One region of the Mesorhizobium marinum genome, then DNA from elsewhere that is predicted to be linked to it. Evidence: predicted binding sites of a transcription regulator. Region 1 holds the regulator's gene; the other holds the start of a gene.
What was found. Region 1 encodes HrcA, which represses chaperone genes, less so after heat shock. Its sites were predicted from a motif close to GTTAGCACTCNCNNNNNGNGAGTGCTAAC; they were not measured.
Positions count from the first base shown of each region.

Region 2: groES (co-chaperone GroES) is a predicted target of HrcA. The motif match lies at 2,530-2,558, and genes of this name have one in related genera.

Region 1 is NZ_JBFOCI010000004.1:154,632-158,909, reverse strand. Features, by position in the region: gene ABUE31_RS14465 (alpha/beta hydrolase) at 1-124, opposite strand, end outside; gene ABUE31_RS14460 (hypothetical protein) at 181-378, opposite strand; gene ABUE31_RS14455 (Hsp70 family protein) at 594-1,850, shown strand; gene hrcA (heat-inducible transcriptional repressor HrcA) at 1,885-2,955, opposite strand; gene rph (ribonuclease PH) at 3,121-3,837, shown strand; gene ABUE31_RS14440 (VOC family protein) at 3,942-4,278, shown strand, end outside.
Region 2 is NZ_JBFOCI010000003.1:527,018-531,295, forward strand. Features, by position in the region: gene ABUE31_RS13365 (anti-sigma factor family protein) at 1-268, opposite strand, end outside; gene ABUE31_RS13370 (RNA polymerase sigma factor) at 268-804, opposite strand; gene ABUE31_RS13375 (S8 family serine peptidase) at 1,045-2,463, shown strand; gene groES (co-chaperone GroES) at 2,618-2,914, shown strand; gene groL (chaperonin GroEL) at 2,967-4,278, shown strand, end outside.

The DNA of each region.
Region 1 (4,278 bases):
CGGCCCCGGCCAGCGCCACGAGCGCGCCGGAGGCGAACAGCAGGATCGCGTAGGAGGTGAAGAGCAGATAGCGCCAGAGCCGCCGCCGCACGGGAACCGACAGGTCGTCGAGGCGCGCGTCCATGCGCGTTCAGGCGGACGGGAATGCCGGAAGGCGGCGGCGCACGGCGCGACGCCTGTTCATTGCGGCGTTTCCGGAAAGCGCTCGTCCAGCTGCTTTTCCAGGGCGACGAGATCGTCCGGCAGCGGCATGCCCATGGCGCGCAGTTCGTTGAACATTTCGCGCAGGCGCTCGCGCACCTCGTGCTCGTCCTCCGGCTGGTTGACCATTTCCTCCAGGAGAAGGCCGATCTGTGCCTTGATCTGCTCGAGCGCCATGGTGTTCTCCAACGGTTTTCAGGGGGCATCCTACACGGGTTGCATGCCGCTCGCCATCACGCTGGAAGCGGGCGCGCAACCGCTGCCGGGCGGCGATCGCGGCGGCCGGACGTCGCGCATGGCGCCGTGCGGGGTCGACATTCGCGCCCGGCTTGTGTACCGGAGCCTCCCCGCATTGCGGGACAGCTCTTCACGACATGGCCCGGAACCACGCGATGCGACCCGCAATCGGCGGCATAGACTTTGGCACTTCCAACTCGACGGTCGGCGTGATCGAGAACGGGCAGCCGCGCCTGGTGCCGCTCGAGGAAAACCAGGTGACGCTGCCGAGCGCGGTGTTCTTCAACTTCGAGGACGGCCGCGCCCATTTCGGACGCCGCGGCATCGCCGACTACACCGACGGCGTCGAGGGCCGCCTGATGCGGGCGCTGAAGAGCGTGCTCGGCAGTTCGCTGGCGCACGAGAAGACGCGCATCAAGGCGCGGTCGATGGCCTTCACCGACATCATCGGCATGTTCCTGGCGCAGTTGAAGGCGCGCATGGAAGCGCATACGGGGATGCCGGCCGGCCCGGTGGTGTTCGGGCGCCCGGTGCAGTTCGTCGATGACGACGCCGAAGCCGACCGGATGGCGCAGGCGCAGCTCGAAAAGGCGGCGCGGGCGCAGGGTTTCGCCGACATCGCCTTCCAGTTCGAGCCGATCGCGGCGGCGCTCGACTACGAGCGGAGCGTGGCGCGCGAGGAACTGGCGCTGATCGTCGACATGGGCGGCGGCACGTCGGACTTCTCGGTGGTGCGCGTCTCGCCGGAGCGGGCCAATGCCGCCGACCGCAGCGGCGACATCCTGGCCAACCGCGGCGTGCATATCGGCGGAACCGACCTCGACCGGCTGCTCAGCCTCGACCGCGTGATGCCCGAACTCGGCTACCTCTCGCAGACGCGCGACGGCAAGCGCAACCTGCCGGCAGCCTATTTCGCCGACCTCGCGACCTGGCAGCGCATCAACCTCCTTTACACGCCCAAGGCGAGCTCCGATCTCAGCCAGTTGCGCTACGAGGCGGCCAGGCCGGACCTGGTCGACCGGCTGATCGCCATCGTCGAACACCGCTGGGGGCACGCGCTGGCCGGGCATGTGGAACGCGCCAGGATCGCGCTGACGACCGCGCCTTCCGCGCGCGTCGCGGTGTCCGTGCCCGGCGCGGAGTTCGGCGTCGAGCTGTCGCGCGAGGGCTTCGAGGCGACGGTGCACGGCACGGCGGAGCGCGTGGCGGACACGGTGACGGCGACGCTGCGCGACGCGGGGCTTGCGGGCGGCGACATCGCCACGGTGTTCCTGACCGGTGGATCGACCTCGACGCCGCTGGCGCGGCGCACGATCCTCGGCCTCGTGCCGCAGGCGCGGGTGGTCGAGGGCGACGTGTTCGGCAGCGTCGGGCTGGGGCTGGCGCTCGACGCCAGGCGCAAGTTCGGCTGAGGCGCGCGCCGGCGGCAGACTCGCCTATCTACCTTCAGCGCAGCATGCGCGAGACGATCTGCGCGGTATAGTCGACCATCGGCACGATCCGCGCGTAGTTGAGCCGGGTCGGGCCGATGACGCCGAGCGCGCCGATGACGCGGGCGTCCTTGTCGCGGTAGGGCGCGACGACCAGCGACGAGCCCGACAGCGAGAACAGCTTGTTCTCCGAGCCGATGAAGATGCGCACGCCCGAGCCCTGCTCGGCCAGCCCGAGCAGCTGGATGAGGCCGTCCTGGGTCTCGAGGTCCTCGAACAGGCGGCGCAGCAATTCGAGATCGGCCTGCGCTGTGATGTTCTCGAGCAGGTTGGCGCGTCCCCGCACGATGAGCCGCGCCGGCAGGCCGCTCTCGTTGCCTGCCCAGACCGCGAGACCCTTCTCGACGAGCCCCTGAGACAGCGCGTCGAGCGCGGTCCGCGTCTCCTCCTGGATGCGCGACAGCTCGGTGCGCGCCTCGGCCAGCGTCCGCCCGCGGATATGCGCGTTGAGGAAGTTCGAGGCCTCGTGCAATTGCGACGCGGTGGTGCCGGCCGGCAGGTCGACGACGCGGTTTTCGACGTCGCCGTTCTGCGAAACCAGCACGACCAGCGCGCGCGTCGGCTCGAGCGGGATGAACTCGATGTGCTTCAGCGCCACCTCGTTGGTGGCGGTGACGACGAGGCCGGCGCCACGCGACATGCCCGACAGCATCTGGCTGGCCTCGGTCAGCATCTGTTCCAGCGTCGCGCCGCTGCCCGACGCCTTGACCTGGGCCTCGATGACGCGGCGTTCCTCCTCGGAGAGGTCGCCGAGCTCCATGAAGGCGTCGACGAAGAAGCGCAGCCCCTGCTGCGTCGGCAGGCGGCCGGCGGAGACGTGCGGCGCGTAGATGAGGCCGAGCTGCTCGAGGTCGCTCATCACGTTGCGCACGGTGGCCGGCGAGAGCGAGGAAGGCAGCATGCGCGACAGGTTGCGCGAGCCGACCGGCTCGCCGTCCCGGAGATACGATTCGACGATGCGCCGAAAGATGTCGCGCGAGCGCATGTCGAGCGATTGCAGGGCGGGGTCGATCAAGGCCTTCGTCATGGTTCGCCTCCGGGTCCCAGATATAGACAGCCGGAGAAGGAACGCAAAGTCTTGGTAAGCATGCCCCACGGGCATGGTGGAAAGCCCGGGTTTTCCTTTGCGCTGCCGGCGGGCGGCGGGTAAAAGCCGCGCAAGACAGAAATTCAGCCCACGGAAAGAGCCTCAATGCGTCCATCCAAGCGCCAGTTCGACGAAATGCGCGCCATTTCCTTCGAGCGCAACGTCTCCAAGCATGCGGAGGGGTCGTGCCTGGTGAAGTTCGGCGACACGCATGTCCTGTGCACGGCGAGCCTGGAGGAGAAGGTGCCAGGCTGGATGAGGAATTCCGGCAAGGGCTGGGTGACGGCGGAATACGGCATGCTGCCGCGCTCGACCGGCGAGCGCATGCGGCGCGAGGCCTCGGCCGGCAAGCAGGGCGGCCGCACGCTGGAGATCCAGCGGCTGATCGGGCGATCCCTGCGCGCCGTCGTCGATCTCGGCGCGCTCGGCGAGCAGCAGATCACGGTCGACTGCGACGTGATCCAGGCCGACGGCGGCACCCGCACCGCCTCGATCACCGGCGGCTGGGTGGCGCTCCACGACTGCCTGCGCTGGATGGAGGCGCGCCAGATGGTGAGCGTGCAGAAGGTGCTGCGCGACCACGTCGCGGCGATCTCCTGCGGCATCCATGACGGACAGGCAGTGCTCGACCTCGACTATGTCGAGGATTCGGCGGCCGGAACGGATGCCAATTTCGTCATGACCGGCAAGGGCGGCATCGTCGAGATCCAGGGCACAGCCGAAGGGGTGCCGTTCTCGGAAGAAGAATTCGCCACGCTGATGGGGCTCGCCAAGAAGGGCATTTCACGGCTGGTCAGCCTGCAGCAGATGGCGGTCGCCTAGAAAGCCATCATGGCTGCGCGCTGCCACACACCCCTCCGGCCTGCCGGCCATCTGCCCCTCAAGGGGGAAGATCAGCCTTCAGTTCGGTCGCGAGGTTTCCGGCCATGAAACCCTCCGCAATCCTCGAATCGGCGCTCTACGTGACCGACCTCGATGCGGCGGAGGCGTTCTATCGCGACGTGATCGGGCTGGAGCGGATCGCCGGGGTCGACGGCCGGCACGTCTTCTTCCGCTGCGGGCAGGGCGTGCTCCTGCTGTTCAACGCCGACGCGACCAGGCACCAGCCGCCGCCTGACGCAAGACTGCCGGTGCCCAAGCACGGCACCGCCGGCGAGGGGCATCTGTGCTTCGCCGCAAGCGCCGGCGAGATCGAGCAATGGAAGCGCGCGCTGACGCAGCGCGGCGTCGCGGTCGAGGCCGACTTCGAATGGCCGAGCGGCG
Region 2 (4,278 bases), on a different contig from region 1:
GCACGACCGACGACGGCGTCTCGCGCTCCGCCCGGCTGGCCGCGATCATGCCCTCGACCGCGGCCACGAGCTTTTCGGGAACCGGTTCCGCCAGCAGGGGCGCGAGGGATGCCTTGGCCTGCGCCCTCGTCTCGATGAACAACGCCACCCGCGCGACCAGGTCGTCGTCGGTCTCCATGGCCTGCTCGATCGCCGCCATCTCCTCGTCGGCGAGTTCGCCGTCGGCGAATCGCATCAGCATGTCGTCAGAGAATTGTTCGCCGCTCATCATCCGGTCCCCTTGGCGACTGCAGAACGTTCCGGCGTCGCCGTTATTCCCGTTGCCTCGGCAAGATTGCGCCGCGCCCGCGCAAGCCGGCTCATCACGGTGCCGATCGGCACGTCCAGCACCTCGGCGGCCTCCTTGTAGGCAAGCTCCTCCACGCAGACGAGAAGCAGCACCTCGCGCTGTTCCTCCGAGAGGTCGTCGATCGCGGCGGCGACGCTTTTCAGCGTCAGACGCGTCTCGGCCTCGGCCTCTCCCGACCCGCGTGCCGCCAGTTCGTGGTGGGCGTCGATGTCCTCCTGCGGCCCGGCGGTCCTGCGGCGGCGCCCGTCGTCGATCCAGAGGTTCCTAAGTATCCGGAACATCCAGGCGTCGAAGCGCGTGCCTTCCTGGAAGGTCAGCGCGCTGGCGAGCGCCCGTTCGCAGGCCGCCTGGACGAGGTCGTCGGCATGGTCGCGCGACCGACAGAGCGAGACTGCGAACCGGCGCAGGTTCGGCAGAAAGGCGACGAGCTGGTCCTCAACGTGCTTTCCCGTCATCGTTCCTGGCAGTCCATCGAGACACCCGATTCACTTTTTCGGGAATAATCCCGGCACGGCCCCGTTTTCCCGCACAGTCCGGCGCGTGAGGGCGGACGGTCAACGGTTGACCGTCGGCCGCCGGAATGTGAGGAAATCGTGAGCATAGTCAACTCATTGCTGAAACCGCAGGCGCTTTGGCGATGACCACGCCCGCCGCGACGACGACTGATGCGATACGCTGGATGTGAGGATCCGACCATGACTGCCGACTGGCTGAAATCCCGAAAGCTTCTGCCGCTCTGGGTGGCGCTGGCGCTGGTCGCAGAGCCGCAGTTGTCCGGCAACGGGCTGCCCGATTTCGGCCCGGCGCCTTCCTACGCCGATGATGACGATGGAGACGATGGCGACGACGGGGACGATGGCGGCGGCGGCAGTTCGGGTCGGCCGGGCAAATCCGGCGACAGCGCCGGCGCCCCGGCCGCCAGAACGCCCCTTCCCAATCTTTTCCGCAAGCTGACCGACCGCCTGATGCCGCGCAACGAACGGCGGCAGACGCGTCCCCGGCGCAGCGAGCCCCTGCCCGACCGCGCGCCCGACGAGATCGTCGCCACCGGACTGACCGCCGCCCAGCTCGCGGCGCTCGAAACGGGCGGCTTTTCGGTGATCGAGCGGGCCGATATCGTCGGCTTCGGCGGCGAGGTTCTGCGCCTGCGCATTCCCGAGGGGACCGAGCTCGAGGCGGCGCGCGACGTCGTCGCGGCCGCCGCGCCGCAGTCGACCGCAGACTTCTCGCACTACTACCGGTCCGAGCAGGGCTCGGAATGCGCCGGGCCGGGCTGCGCATCCACCAGCCTGATCGGCTGGCCGGGCATGTCCGACCTTCCGGCCGGCTGCAGCGGTTCGGCCACCATCGGCCTCGTCGATACCGCGATCAACCCAGACCACGCGGCCTTCGCCGGCGGTCAGATCGAGGTCGTCAGGCTGTCGGACGCCACCCTGCCGGCGTCAGGAAAGCAGCATGGCACCGCGGTCGCCGCCCTTCTCGCGGGCGCCGCCGACAGCCGCGCACCCGGGCTCCTGCCGGGGGCGAAGATCGTCGCCGTCGACGCGTTCCACCGGGGCGGCCGGCGCGACGACCGCACCGGCGTCGTCGAACTCATCCGCGCGCTCGACCTGCTCGACCGCCGCGGCATCAAGGTCGCGAACATGAGCCTCGCGGGGCCGCCCAACGTGGTCTTCGAACGCCTGCTCGGGTCGCTGGCGGCGGACGGCATGGTGATCGTGGCGGCCGCCGGGAATGGCGGACCGAAGGCCCCCCCGGCCTATCCCGCCGCCTATGACGGCGTTATCGCGGTGACGGCGGTCGACCGCAACCGGCGCGTCTACCGCCGGGCGGCCCGCGGCGAACACATCGACCTGGCCGCCCCCGGCGTCGACGTGTGGACGGCGGCCTCCGTTTCCGGCGCCCGCACGAAGACCGGCACGTCTTTCGCCGCGCCCTTCGTCACGGCCGCCGCGGCCCTCTTGAAATCGGCCAATCCGGACGCCACCTCATCCGACATCGTCGCGGCGCTCGGCCAGTCGGCCGAGGATCTCGGCGAGCCCGGGAAGGACGCGACTTTCGGCTGGGGGCTGATCAATGTCAGCGCCGCCTGCGCCGCCGCCGAAAAGGCCTGACGGGCCGGCGATTTCCCGGCCGGGAATTCTTGACAGCCCAATCGCGAGCGCCTATCTCAGCGGCGCGTTAGCACTCACTCCAAGTGAGTGCTAACGTAGTCCGGCAGCCATGCCGGACGGAGGAATTTCAAACATCCGCACGAGGATAGAACCAATGGCTAAGTCCAAATTCCGGCCGCTGCATGACCGCGTGGTCGTCCGCCGCGTCGATTCCGAGGAAAAGACCAAGGGCGGGATCATCATCCCCGACACCGCCAAGGAAAAGCCGCAGGAAGGCGAAATCGTCGCCGTCGGCTCGGGTGCCCGCGATGAGGCCGGCAAGCTCGTCCCGCTGGACGTCAAGAAGGGCGACCGCGTCCTGTTCGGCAAGTGGTCGGGCACCGAAGTCAAGCTCGATGGCGAAGACCTTCTGATCATGAAGGAATCCGACATCATGGGCATCATCGGCTGATCGCACCTACCCTTATCACCTGAATTCAAGGGCTTAAGCCCAGGAGCTCACAATGGCTGCTAAAGACGTAAAATTCTCCCGCGACGCCCGCGAGCGCATGCTGCGCGGCGTCAACATCCTTGCCGACGCGGTTAAGGTCACGCTTGGCCCGAAGGGTCGCAACGTCGTCATCGACAAGTCGTTCGGCGCGCCGCGCATCACCAAGGACGGCGTCACCGTCGCCAAGGAGATCGAACTCGAGGACAAGTTCGAGAACATGGGCGCGCAGATGGTCCGCGAGGTCGCCTCGAAGACCAACGACATCGCCGGCGACGGCACCACGACCGCGACCGTTCTCGCTCAGGCGATCGTGCAGGAAGGCAACAAGGCCGTTGCCGCCGGCATGAACCCGATGGACCTGAAGCGCGGCATCGACCTCGCCGTCAACGAAGTCGTCGCCCTGCTCGGCAAGGCCGCCAAGAAGATCAAGACCTCGGAAGAAGTCGCCCAGGTCGGCACCATCTCCGCCAACGGCGACGAGTCGGTCGGCAAGATGATCGCCGAGGCGATGCAGAAGGTCGGCAACGAGGGCGTCATCACGGTCGAGGAAGCCAAGACCGCCGAGACCGAACTCGAGGTCGTCGAGGGCATGCAGTTCGACCGCGGCTACCTGTCGCCGTACTTCATCACCAACCCCGACAAGATGATCGCTGAACTCGAGGACGCCTACATCCTGCTCCACGAGAAGAAGCTCTCCAACCTGCAGGCCATGCTGCCGGTCCTCGAGGCCGTCGTGCAGACCTCCAAGCCGCTCCTCATCATCTCCGAGGACGTCGAGGGCGAGGCTCTGGCCACGCTCGTCGTCAACAAGCTGCGTGGCGGCCTGAAGATCGCCGCCGTCAAGGCGCCGGGCTTCGGTGACCGTCGCAAGGCCATGCTCGAGGACATCGCGATCCTCACCGGCGGCCAGGTCATCTCCGAAGACCTCGGCATCAAGCTCGAGAACGTGGGCCTCAACATGCTCGGCCGCGCCAAGCGCGTCCGCATCGAGAAGGAAAACACCACGATCGTCGACGGCGCCGGCAAGAAGGCCGAGATCCAGGGCCGCGTCGCCCAGATCAAGCAGCAGATCGATGAGACCTCCTCCGACTACGACCGCGAGAAGCTGCAGGAGCGTCTCGCCAAGCTGGCTGGCGGCGTTGCCGTCATCCGCGTCGGCGGTGCGACCGAGATCGAGGTCAAGGAAAAGAAGGACCGCGTTGACGACGCGCTGAACGCCACCCGCGCTGCCGTCGAAGAGGGCATCGTGGCCGGCGGCGGCGTCGCCCTGCTGCGCGCCTCCTCGCAGATCAAGTCGGACGGCGTGAACTCCGACCAGACGGCCG